Regions from separate parts of the Providencia alcalifaciens genome, predicted to be linked through region 1. Evidence: predicted binding sites of a transcription regulator. Region 1 holds the regulator's gene; each other region holds the start of a gene.

Region 1 (4,220 bases):
GGCATCCAATAAAGTGGTTTTTCCCGCGCCAGTCGCTCCTGTGATGGCAAATAACCCATTACTGGCAAAAGGCTCTTCTGTGAAATCAATCTTCCATTCACCTTTTAGGGAGTTAATATTTTTCAGGCGTAAGCTTAAGATTTTCACAGTTATTCTCCCTGCTCATTGCGCAAGTTGGCGTAGGATTGCTTGAACAGCTGCAATAAACGTTGCTCTAACGCTTTGTCTTCCAATGCCTCTTCGGTAAGTCGTCGAGTAAAGACTTCTTCGGCGGTCAGCTCATTTAATGTTTCATTCTGCGGAGTGAGGTTTTGACCAGTCTGTGCCCGCCGCGCTCGGCGTAGGCGAACCACTTCAACAGGGAGTTCTTGAGTAAGAGCTTCAATACGTTGTTGTATATCACCAAGATAGTCTTGAGTGGCGACTTCAATATCTAACCAAATAGGGAGCTCATTTTCTGGGATGGGTAAGTCTATTAATTGTTTTTGTAATTCTTTCAAAGAGCCCTTTAAACTTAATAGCGGTTGGAAAACCGGAATTGGCAGTAAAGTAACATTGGCAAATTGGTGCTGGTTAAATTCGACTAAGCAGACACTTTTTTGTTGCTGTGACTCATCAAAACTGAGTGCAATTGGAGAGCCGCTATAGCGAATATGTGCTTGTCCACCAATTAGTTGAGGACGATGGATATGTCCGAGCGCAATATAATCTGCGGGTGGGAATGCACCAGAAGGAAAAGCATCCAATGTGCCAATATAAATCTCACGCACTGAATCTGTCAGTTCTGCACCGACGACAGTCAAATGCCCTGTGGCAATAATCGGGATATCTAAGCCCAGCTCTGTACGTTGTTCAACGGCTTTTTGGTAACAGCTTTGGTAGCGTTCATGAATGGCATTTTGTAATGAAAGTTGTTTTTCTTCACTGCTTTGCCCCGCAATGCTGACTTGGATATCTCGCGGTCGCAAAAAGGGGATTGCGCACACCAATCCATTTGGGTTCCCTTGCTTATCTTTCAATGTGATGACAGGGGATTCGCTGTTTGATGTGATGACGTGAGTATTTAAATAACGTAATAACGCGCTGGATTCATTCAAAACAGAGACAGAATCATGGTTACCACTCAAGATAACTAATTGGCAGCCTGTTTTTTGCAAATCAACAATAAACTGATTGTAGAGTTCGCGCGCATAACTTGGGGGCGCGCCAGTATCAAAGACATCGCCAGCCACAATCAGGGCATCCACTTGGTACTGTTTGACTTGCTCGATTAGCCAACGCAAAAAGTGTTGGTGTTCAGCAGATCGATTTTTAGTGAAAAAATACTGACCTAAATGCCAGTCTGAAGTGTGGATGATGCGCATGAGCTAGCGGTTCCTATAATTATGAAGCTTTTACTATATTAATATTCAGACGCTTTATACTAATATTCAAACCATTTGGTTTGTTGCGTCACAGTATACCGTATAGAGGCTAAGTGAAGGCAAAGGCATGGCAAATTAAACAGTAAAAAAGAGAGAGTTGCGAAGCGCTTCGCAACGAAAGCGAAAACCTAGGCTTGTGGTGATATCGTTGATTTGTCGTGAAATGAATGATGTGGCGTTAATATTTCACTTACATGACATTAAACTGTTAATCTAATGATAGATCTTGATTGTGCGTTGAGATATTCATAATTCTGTCACAAAACTGACGCATAATGCGGTCACATTAAAAATCTCTTCTTATTTACAGGAACAATCATGGCAAGACGCATTCTAGTCGTTGAAGATGAAGCGCCCATCCGAGAAATGGTTTGTTTTGTATTGGCACAGAATGGTTTTCAGCCTACAGAGGCTGATGATTATGATTCTGCGATAGCGCAATTGGTTGATCCACTTCCTGATTTAGTATTATTGGATTGGATGATCCCCGGAGGTTCCGGTATCCAAGTCATTAAACATATGAAGCGTGATAGTGCCACGCGAGATGTCCCCGTGATGATGCTAACAGCAAGGGGTGAAGAAGAAGATCGCGTGAAAGGATTAGAAGTGGGAGCGGATGATTATCTCATTAAACCGTTTTCACCAAAAGAATTGATAGCCCGGGTTAAAGCCATTTTACGACGAATCTCTCCAATGGCGACAGAAGACATTATCGAGATGAACGGGCTAGTGCTTGACCCTACCTCTCATCGCGTTACCAGCAAAGAAATTCCCATTGATATGGGCCCTACCGAATACAAGTTACTTCACTTCTTTATGACCCATCCAGAGCGAGTTTATAGCCGCGAGCAGTTACTCAATTATGTTTGGGGTGCAAACGTGTATGTGGAAGACAGAACGGTGGATGTCCATATTCGTCGTTTAAGAAAAGCGTTAGAGTTAGATGGACATGATAAGATGGTGCAAACGGTTCGTGGTACTGGCTACCGCTTCTCTGTTCGCTATTGAGAAACCATTAGGGAGAAACATGGGTGCTTGAACGCTTATCCTTAAAACAGCTGATTTGGGGGCTGTTTTTATTTATTTTACCCGCATTGATACTGTCTGTTTTTATTGGACACCTTCCGTGGCTGCTAGTGATCTCTCTACTCGCGGCACTCATTTGGCACGGATATAACCTGCTAAAGCTTTCTGACTGGCTCTGGTTGGATAGAAGTATGCTGCCGCCGGATGGCAAAGGGGGATGGGAGCCGATATTTTATGGTATCTATCAGATGCAGCAGCGTAACCGTAAGCGTCGCCGTGAACTAGGGCAGTTGATTAAGCGATTTCGCAGTGGGGCTGAATCCTTGCCTGATGCCGTGGTAATAATGACCACCGAAGGCAATATATTTTGGTGTAACCGCCACGCTCAACAGCTTCTTGGTTTTCGCTGGCCAGAGGATAACGGACAGCATATTTTTAACTTGTTACGTTATCCTGATTTTAGCCGTTATTTCACCGTGAAAAATTATGACCAAGCGCTGACGATTGAGCTTAACAGTGGCGAAATTGTTGAGTTTCGTATCTTACCGTATGCAAGTGATCAGCTTTTGATGGTGGCTCGAGATGTGACTGAAAAACGCCGTCTAGAAAAAGCCCGTAGAGACTTTTTTGCTAACGTGAGCCATGAGTTGCGTACGCCATTGACCGTTATTCAAGGTTATCTTGAAGTCATGGATGATCAAGAAGGCACTTCACCGATGAATAAAAAAGCGTTGTCGGTGATGCAAGAGCAGACTCATCGAATGGATAACCTTGTGAAGCAATTGCTGCAATTATCCCGTATTGAGGTTGCCCCTCAAATTAATCTTGATGAACAGATTAATATGCCGGTCATTCTTAAGATGATTGAACAAGAAGCGATTAGTTTAAGCCAAGGGCGGCACGAGTTTGAATTCAGTATTGATGAAAAACTTCGAGTTCATGGCAATGAAGAGCAGCTACGAAGTGCGGTGGCTAACTTAGTGTATAACGCCATAAACCATACACCAGACGGTACGAAAATTATGGTGAAATGGCAACGAACCAGCAATGGTGCACAGTTTAGTGTGAGTGATAATGGTCCGGGAATTCCAGCGGAGCACCTTCCTCGCTTAACAGAGCGTTTTTATCGTGTGGATAAAGCGCGCTCAAGGCAAGGTGGCGGTGGAACAGGGCTGGGCTTAGCAATTGTTAAGCATGCCGTTCAGCACCATAGTAGCCAGCTCTCAGTCACCAGTCAGGTTGGCAAGGGCAGTGAGTTTTCATTCACATTACCACCAGTGTTTATTGTGTCAGATAAAAAAACGAATACACTAAGCGCTAAATAATCGAAAATCCCAAGCCTTGCTAATAAAATCATTGTGTTAGCAAGGTTTTTTGTTTTGTAATTCATCCCATATTGGTGTTATTTCTAACGCCTGCGCTATATTTTCAATTTTATCCTGAAATTTTCTTCATCTTATTCTGCCAAAATCTCGTCAGTGCGGTTAAAAAATGTTTTGTTGATGATTTTTTAGCCTGAATATATACGGGATATTGCAATTTTACTGATAGTAATCACTGGTTCTTAAATTTAGTTTGGTACATTGTTCTTGTTTTTGGGTTTGCTATTGCCTTTTTTCCCTACAAAAGTTTTACTTGTCGCCAGTTATTGGCGATTTTTACTGTTTTTTGATGTTTAGTATTATAAAGCTAACCAAAGCATGCATTTTATATTGTTAATGCAATGTTGATCAGAACTCTATTTCGTCATATATGTTCCAATAGGTTACC
Region 2 (4,220 bases), 110 kb from region 1:
CGTGCGATGACGATTGGCTTATGCGGCGTCGCATTTTGTATGTTTTTGTTTGGTGCGGCACTGACTAACCAAGTCGAAAACGTGATTGTCGATCCACAAAATGGTGTGAGTCTATTAGAAACACCGATGGCAATTCCTGCGTTTGCTGGGCAAATTATGGGTGACTTTGGCAAATACTGGATTGGGATTGCATTATTGCTGGCGGGTGGGGCGACCATCAACACCTTAATGGCAGCGGTTCCGCGCATTCTTTACGGTATGGCGTTAGATGGTGCATTACCAAAGGTATTCGCCTATTTGCATCCTCGCTTTAAAACGCCAGTATTCGGTATTTTAGTGGCGGTGATGATCCCTTGTTTACACGCATTTGCTATCCAAGGGGATTTAGACAGAATTATCCCGTTGGTGCTGGCGGCTGTGTGTTCGTGGGGAACGGCATACTTATTAGTGACGATTTCTGTGGTGTTATTGCGTATCCGTCGCCCTGATTTACACCGCGCTTATCGCTCGCCATTCTTCCCTATCCCACAAATTATTTCGAGTGTGGGGATCATCCTAGCGATTGTTTACATCACGCCTCCGGGCATGAATAAAGCAGATGTGTATATTCCATTTGCCATAATGTTGGGATTAACAGCGAGTTATGCATTAGGTTGGACCGTGTTAGTGCAGAAAGTGAATCCATTTAAGCCCGTTCCGGTTGAACAAGTATTGTCCAATTCATTTGAAGATGAGAATGCAGAGGAGGTGGAACTTGAGCCTTTACGTAACCTTGCCTAAGTCACCATGGTGGAAAAAGTTAACCCAAAAGCGCCTCCCTACAGGGTATCAAGCGGGGTTAACTTTAAATCGGATTGAGAAAGATATCGCCCCTTATGTTTGTGAGTGGGGGACGCCAGGAGTGCTCCTCATCCAATTGCCTCAAGGCATTAAAGTGGAAGTCACTGAGCGTGTGAAAACCTTGTTTATGGCGTTTATTGTGCATAGCCGTTTTGCGGTTTCGGGAAAATGTGACAACGCGCTGGTGGCACAGATCGATGTGAAAACAGCAGGATCTGCACGGAAAAAACACATTCAGTTCACGACTCAACAAGCGGATGGGAAACTTTTAGTCGAAAGCTTAGATCTATACCCCGTGATCCGCCAAACTTTCGAAGAGCTAGACTTCACTCACTGTCATATTGCTGTCAAAAATGGCGTTTGGCGTTGTGAAATTGAGCCTTATACCGCTTCGGAAATGGTCAGCCGGATCCCCGCTGCTCGGCGTTATTTACGTTTGACTGACCAGCAGCGCCATCGCTTATTAAGTGCATTACAGCTGATTTCTCAGCTCATGAACCAACAGGTTTCTCATCAATAATTTCTTCTCATCGATAACGCCCAGATTGGGCGTTTCGCTTTTATGATTGTTATGTTTATGGCTGCCATGTTTATGACAATCATCTTTATATCGACATAAAACCGTCATTCAACTGTCATCTAGCTGCTCTAGCATGCTGGTCAACTATTCGAAGCATACTTATTTACTCTTCTTATTGATTGGCAAGGATAAAACTTATGACAGGTAATTTTATGAAATCGATGTTAGCCGTCGCTGTAAGTACGTTCATTTTAGGAACTGCAATCCCAGCTTATGCCGCGGATAAAAATGAAGCAGTTTCAGAAAGTCGCGCTGCAAAAGGGGATATCACTAAGTTTGGTGGTGCTCGCCGTTTATCGACTGAACAGACGGATATCATGAAAGCAGCACTGCATAATGGTCAAGCGAAGAACGTCATTTTATTTATCGGCGATGGTATGGGGGATTCTGAAATTACCGTCGCACGTAACTATGCAGAAGGCGCAGGCGGTTTTTTTAAAGGAATCGATGCACTGCCAATCACTGGGCAATACACCCATTACGCATTAGATAAGAAAACACAAAAACCAGACTATGTAACTGATTCTGCTGCATCTGCAACAGCATGGTCATCCGGTGTGAAAACCTATAACGGCGCTTTAGGGATTGATGTGTTTGGTAAAGACCATGACACATTGATTGAAATTGCGAAACGTAATGGCAAAGCAACGGGCAACGTGACAACATCTGAAATTCAAGATGCAACGCCAGCGGCTCAGTTTGCTCATGTGACGGGACGTAAATGTTACGGCCCTGAAGAAACCAGCGAAAAGTGTGCGACGAATGCACTGGAAAATGGCGGTCGTGGTTCTATTTCAGAACAGTTAATGATTACTCGCGCGGATGTCACATTAGGTGGCGGTGCGAAAAGCTTTAAGCAGGAAGCTAAAGCGGGTGATTACAAAGGGAAAACCTTGGAACAACAAGCGGCAGATCGTGGATTCACTATTGTCCGTGATGCTAAGTCACTCGATGCAATCAAAGAAGCTAACCAAGATAAGCCGGTGTTAGGCCTGTTCCATGACGGCAACATGACCGTGGCGTGGGAAGGTCCAAAAGCCACTTATCACGGCAACTTAAATAACGCAGCATTAGAGTGTAAACCGAATTCTAAGTTAGACCCGAATGCGCCGACATTAGCCCAAATGACTGAAAAAGCGATTGATTTACTGAAGGTAAATCCAAATGGCTTCTTCTTGCAGGTTGAAAGCGCTTCTATCGATAAGCAGGATCACAAAGCGAATCCATGTGGTCAAATTGGCGAGACTGTCTCGCTGGATCAAGCGGTACAAGTTGGCTTAGATTTCGCTAAGAAGCACGGTGATACACTGGTTATCGTGACGGCTGACCACTCGCATTCTAGTCAAATTATTCCAGACGGAACTAAGTCATCAGGCTTAACTCAAGCACTGATCACAAAAGACGGTACCGTGATGACCGTGAACTACGGTAATTCTGAAGAAGAAGATTCACAGGAGCATACAGGTGCTCAGCTACGTATCGCAGCCTATGGTCCACATGCTGCGAACGTGATGGGTCTGACTGACCAAACCGATTTGTTCTTTACCATGCGTGATGCGATGGGATTGAAGCAATAAACCAACCCCTGTAGTTAAAAGTTCTCTGTGGTAGGATGCCGCAGAGAACTTTTTTGTTTATAAAGTCCAATAAATCCTCGTCGAAATTTTCTCCTTCAGACCCTCACATCACACTAAAATTTGATTGATTTTTATAGAAACGCAGATATGATTGATAATCATTATCATCTTTAACGAAATTATAGGCTCATTATGAGTTGGCTAAAGACTCATTAGCTATAAATGGGAGGCGTTATGGGAACTAGCGTATCAAAAGCAACAGGGTTGCGGCGTATTGGCGCTGGTTTGTGGGGCGTCTTCGCGGTGGTGTTACTGAGTATTATGTATTTGCTGAGCAATATGGGGTTTGATCCACTGAAAGTGGCGATGATCACCTTGATGATTGCGACAGCAGGCATGCTGTTTAATCGTGGTTCACGGCGCTTATTAATTATTCCTGCAGTAATGTCTTTAGGCTGTTTTTTGCTGATTTTTATTATGCGAAGCTAAGATTGTCTAAGCGATATCTAGGTTAGGAATATTGCGCGAATGGCTATTGAGAATTGAATATCTGAAGATTGAATTCTTGAAGATTAAGGCTACGAATCATTAACAGTGGTGCGAAAGGGGGGACTTGAACCCCCACGTCCATAGGACACTAACACCTGAAGCTAGCGCGTCTACCAATTCCGCCACCCTCGCAAATACTGTCAAAATTCTTTCTATTGATACTGACTTCTATAATGAGCTGCTAAGAGCAGTCAACACATAGATAATTGAAATTATGATATGAGCTTTCTTACTCAAAAGAATTCCAATTAGATAAAGGCGACAAACGCCGCTATTCCGTTGAGCATAGATAACTATGTAATACGGATAGCGAAGAGCAGTCAACGCATAGATAATTGAAATTATGAAGAGTAAGTGGTGCGAAAGGGGGGACTTGAACCCCCACGTCCATAGGACACTAACACCTGAAGCTAGCGCGTCTACCAATTCCGCCACCCTCGCAATACTAACTCTTTTGCATAATTGCTCATGCATCAATAGTACGGTGCGGATTTTAGGCTAATTTGCGCAGACGTCAATAAATTTTTATCGGCACTATCTTGTTTGATGAAAAAACGGCCAACGTTATAAGTTGACCGTTAGAAACCAAACCGATAATGAGATAATGTCGTCGTTTTAGCGCTTAATGGCTTCGTAAACTTTGAATTTACCCGTTTTAGCCAGAACCACATGAC
Region 3 (4,220 bases), 1.3 Mb from region 1:
CGTGCCGGTTTATTATCTGCGGCAATGCGTCTGATTGTTATCAAAGCACCACGTAAATTAACTACCGTTGCGATTGTTTTTGCTGGGATTATGTCTAATACCGCGGCAGAGCTCGGGTATGTGGTACTGATTCCGCTGGCTGCGATTATTTTCCATTCATTAGGTCGTCATCCATTAGCTGGGCTTGCTGCCGCATTTGCAGGGGTATCCGGTGGATATTCAGCGAACTTACTATTAGGAACAGTGGATCCGTTACTGTCAGGGATCACTCAGCAAGCGGCTCGAATTATTGATCCTACCTATATCGTTGGGGCGGAGGCCAACTGGTACTTTATGTTTGTCAGTACCTTCTTGATCACTATCTTGGGTTATTTCATCACAGAGAAAATTGTTGAGCCGCAGTTAGGTCCTTATCAGGGCGGTGGTGTTGATGAAGATGAAGATAAACTCCGAGCCTCAGCCGAGGTGACGCCGCTTGAGAAAAAAGCGTTGTTCTGGGCATCGGTGACTTTTTGGGGATTAGCAGCAATATTAGCCTTAATGGTGGTGCCTGAAAGTGGGATTTTACGTAACCAAGAAACGGGGTTAGTGAGTAATTCACCTTTCTTAAAAGCAATCGTGGTGTTTATCTTTATTTTCTTTGCGGTTCCAGGGATTGTTTACGGCTATATTGCAAAAACCATGCGCAGTGATAAAGATGTGGTTGATGCGATGGCAAGCGCAATGAGTACCTTGGGTCTCTATTTAGTCATCATTTTCTTTGCAGCACAGTTCGTTGCATTTTTTGGTTGGACCAACATTGGGCAAGTTATTGCCGTCAAAGGCGCTAATTTCTTAAATAGTATTGACCTACATGGTGGAATATTATTTGTTGGCTTTATTCTGATATGCGCCTTTATTAACCTGATGATCGGCTCTGCTTCCGCTCAATGGGCTGTGACAGCACCGATATTTGTTCCAATGTTAATGTTGGCAGGCTATTCCCCAGAAACTATCCAAGCGGCTTATCGTATTGGTGATTCAGTGACCAATATTATTACACCAATGATGAGCTATTTTGGCTTAATTATGGCAATAGTCGTCAAATATAAGAAAGATGCAGGGATTGGTACCTTGGTTTCAATGATGTTGCCATACTCGATTATTTTCTTTATTGGTTGGTCTCTGTTCTTTATTATCTGGGTATTTATTTTGGGGCTACCGGTAGGGCCGGGATCACCAATTTATTTTACTCCAGGAAGTTAATCTAATAATGAGTTTATAAGGGTAAATAGATTTTTATTTACCCTTCACTATTTTCTGATGTGTATTTTAAATTGGCCATAAAGTGATAATCATAAGATGGTTTATTTTATGGGTTATTATTAGTTTATTGGATTTATAGTATTAAATATTTGTTATTATCTTAATGTTATCCTAAAATTAATTTTGAAATTAAGTTTGTTTAAATTGCCATGTCGATAATAGACTTGTTTTCAATTTTATTTTTATTTGCTTTTTTTAATAAAAAACAAGGTGGATAATATGTATAGAATGACAGTTTCTGCAAAATTATTTCTGGCATCTGTTTTTACTCTTTTATTCATGTTTCCTATTTTTTGTTATTTAATCATATTTCAATAATCAAGAATTTATTATTTAAATTAATTTGATTGTTTATTTTCGATATATCGTGAAAATAAAACACGTCGATTGTCATGTAAGCGTCATTTGCTAGAGATATGGCCGTCATTAATCTGTCATGTGTTGGCGATATTTCTGTCATTTCTCGGTGATAAATTCTCTCTCGAACATAAACTGCGTGAATTCGCACATTTTAGTGTAAATCTCAGCGGATAAACTTCAGTCATAATAAAAGAGAGAATTGGCATGGCATCTATCAAACAGTCTGCTTTAGCAATGATGTTAGGCATGGCTTTTAGCAGTCAAGGAATGGCAGTCACCACAGTCCCATTCTGGCATTCAATGGAAGGTCAGCTTGGCGAAGAAGTGAATGACCTTGTCACTCGTTTTAATGAAACTCACCCAGATTATAAAGTGGTTCCCACTTATAAAGGGAACTACGAGCAAAGCCTCGCTGCGGGGATTGCGGCATTTCGTTCTGGCAATGCGCCTGCGATACTGCAGGTTTATGAAGTCGGTACTGCGACGATGATGTCATCCAAAGCCATCAAACCTGTCTACGAAGTTTTCCAAGAAGCTGGAATTGATTTTGATGAATCTCAGTTTGTGCCTACCGTTTCGGGTTACTACAGTGATGCGAAAACAGGGCATTTGCTATCTCAGCCTTTCAATAGCTCCACCCCCGTACTTTATTACAATAAAGAAGCCTTCAAAAAAGCCGGTTTAAATCCAGAGACCCCGCCAAAAACATGGCAGGATCTTGCCCAATATACTGAAAAACTGCGTGAATCAGGAATGAAATGTGGCTATGCCAGTGGTTGGCAGGGCTGGATACAAATTGAAAACTTTAGTGCATGGAACGGGTTGCCTGTCGCATCGAAGAATAATGGCTTTGACGGCGCTGATGCCGTGCTGGAGTTTAATACCCCAGATCACGTAAGGCACATTGAGCAGCTGCAAGAGATGAATAAGAAAGGTACGTTCACTTACTTAGGACGTAAAGATGAGCCAACAGAGAAATTCTATAACGGGGATTGTGCCATTATTACTGGTTCCTCCGGTTCTCTGGCGAACATTCGCAAGCATGCTAAGTTTGATTTTGGTGTTGGCATGATGCCTTACGATGCACAAATTCCAACGGCACCACAAAATGCCATCATTGGTGGTGCAAGCTTGTGGGTGATGGGTGGTAAAGATCCTGAGACTTATAAAGGTGTTGCGGAATTTATGAAATTCTTAGCTGAACCTGAAAATGCTGCAAAATGGCATCAAAATACAGGATATTTACCCATTACAACAGCAGCGTATGAGTTAACCAAAAAATCCGGCTTTTATGACAAAAACCCAGGGGCGGATATTGCGACTCGTCAAATGTTAAATAAAGCGCCATTGCCTTATACCAAAGGATTACGCTTAGGCAATATGCCGCAAATTCGCACTATCGTGGATGAAGAGCTGGAATCCGTATGGTCAGGTAAAAAGACCCCACAACAAGCACTTGATGCCTCTGTTGAGCGTGGTAACCAATTACTGCGCCGTTTCGAAAAATCCACTCAGTAATGAGTTCTTTCGCCCCTCTTGTGGAATTAAGAGGGGCGCTGCATCACATCTGATTTATTGGGTTGCTTATGTCATCATCTCGTCCCGTATTTCGCTCCCGCTGGTTACCTTACGCGCTAGTACTGCCACAGCTCATTATTACGGTGATTTTCTTTATTTTGCCTGCTGGGCAAGCGCTCTGGTATTCATTACAAAGTATTGATCCTTTTGGTTTATCCAGTGAATTTGTGGGGTTAGAAAACTTCACTCAACTCTTCAGTGATAGCTACTATGTAGACTCTTTCTATACCACGATGATTTTTAGTGCTTGGGTGGCGGGAAGTGGTCTACTGATCTCCCTTTTTTTGGCTGCATTGGTTGACTATGTGATCCGAGGAAGCCGTTTTTATCAAACTCTTATATTGCTACCTTATGCGGTAGCCCCTGCTGTTGCGGCGGTTTTATGGATGTTTTTATTTAGCCCCGGTAGAGGATTGATAACTTATGGTTTGGAATCCATTGGCTATGACTGGAACCATGCACAAAATAGCGGTCAGGCGATGTTTTTAGTCGTCTTAGCCTCAGTTTGGAAGCAAATTAGCTATAACTTTTTATTTTTCTTTGCGGCATTGCAGTCAATTCCCCGCTCTTTAATGGAGGCTGCGGCTATCGATGGCGCAGGCCCGATCAGACGCTTTTTTAAGATCTCATTACCACTGATTACCCCCGTGAGTTTCTTTTTACTGGTAGTGAATTTGGTGTATGCCTTCTTTGATACTTTCCCGGTAATTGATGCGGCAACGGGTGGGGGGCCAGTACAAGCGACGACGACGCTGATTTATAAGATTTACCGTGAAGGTTTTTCAGGGCTCGACCTCTCTTCATCCGCAGCGCAATCCGTGATTTTAATGGGCTTGGTGATCATCCTCACGGTGATTCAATTCCGTTTTATCGAGCGTAAGGTACGTTACCAATGATTGAGAAAAATCGTGGGCTGAGCGTATTCAGTCATTCAATGCTGGCGATGGGGATTTTAGTGATTTTATTTCCGCTGTATG

Evidence for each region. Region 1 encodes PhoB, which activates phosphate uptake and scavenging genes when phosphate is short. Its sites were predicted from a motif close to CTGTCATAAAACTGNCNNAT; they were not measured.
Region 2: a site for PhoB is predicted at 1,462-1,481, ahead of phoA (alkaline phosphatase). Genes of this name have one in related genera too.
Region 3: a site for PhoB is predicted at 1,726-1,745, ahead of ugpB (sn-glycerol-3-phosphate ABC transporter substrate-binding protein UgpB). Genes of this name have one in related genera too.

Annotation. Positions count from the first base shown of each region.
Region 1 covers NZ_OU659204.1:778,269-782,488, forward strand. Annotated here, with positions in the region: gene LDO73_RS03370 (AAA family ATPase) at 1-147, opposite strand, end outside; gene sbcD (exonuclease subunit SbcD) at 150-1,364, opposite strand; gene phoB (phosphate regulon transcriptional regulator PhoB) at 1,743-2,432, shown strand; gene phoR (phosphate regulon sensor histidine kinase PhoR) at 2,456-3,775, shown strand.
Region 2 covers NZ_OU659204.1:668,738-672,957, forward strand. Annotated here, with positions in the region: gene LDO73_RS02920 (APC family permease) at 1-780, shown strand, start outside; gene LDO73_RS02925 (DUF3156 family protein) at 755-1,360, shown strand; gene phoA (alkaline phosphatase) at 1,558-2,997, shown strand; gene LDO73_RS02935 (DUF1435 family protein) at 3,232-3,486, shown strand; tRNA gene LDO73_RS02940 (tRNA-Leu) at 3,593-3,678, opposite strand; tRNA gene LDO73_RS02945 (tRNA-Leu) at 3,902-3,987, opposite strand; gene rsmC (16S rRNA (guanine(1207)-N(2))-methyltransferase RsmC) at 4,162-4,220, opposite strand, start outside.
Region 3 covers NZ_OU659204.1:3,432,906-3,437,125, reverse strand. Annotated here, with positions in the region: gene LDO73_RS15645 (AbgT family transporter) at 1-1,245, shown strand, start outside; gene ugpB (sn-glycerol-3-phosphate ABC transporter substrate-binding protein UgpB) at 1,870-3,183, shown strand; gene ugpA (sn-glycerol-3-phosphate ABC transporter permease UgpA) at 3,252-4,139, shown strand; gene ugpE (sn-glycerol-3-phosphate ABC transporter permease UgpE) at 4,136-4,220, shown strand, end outside.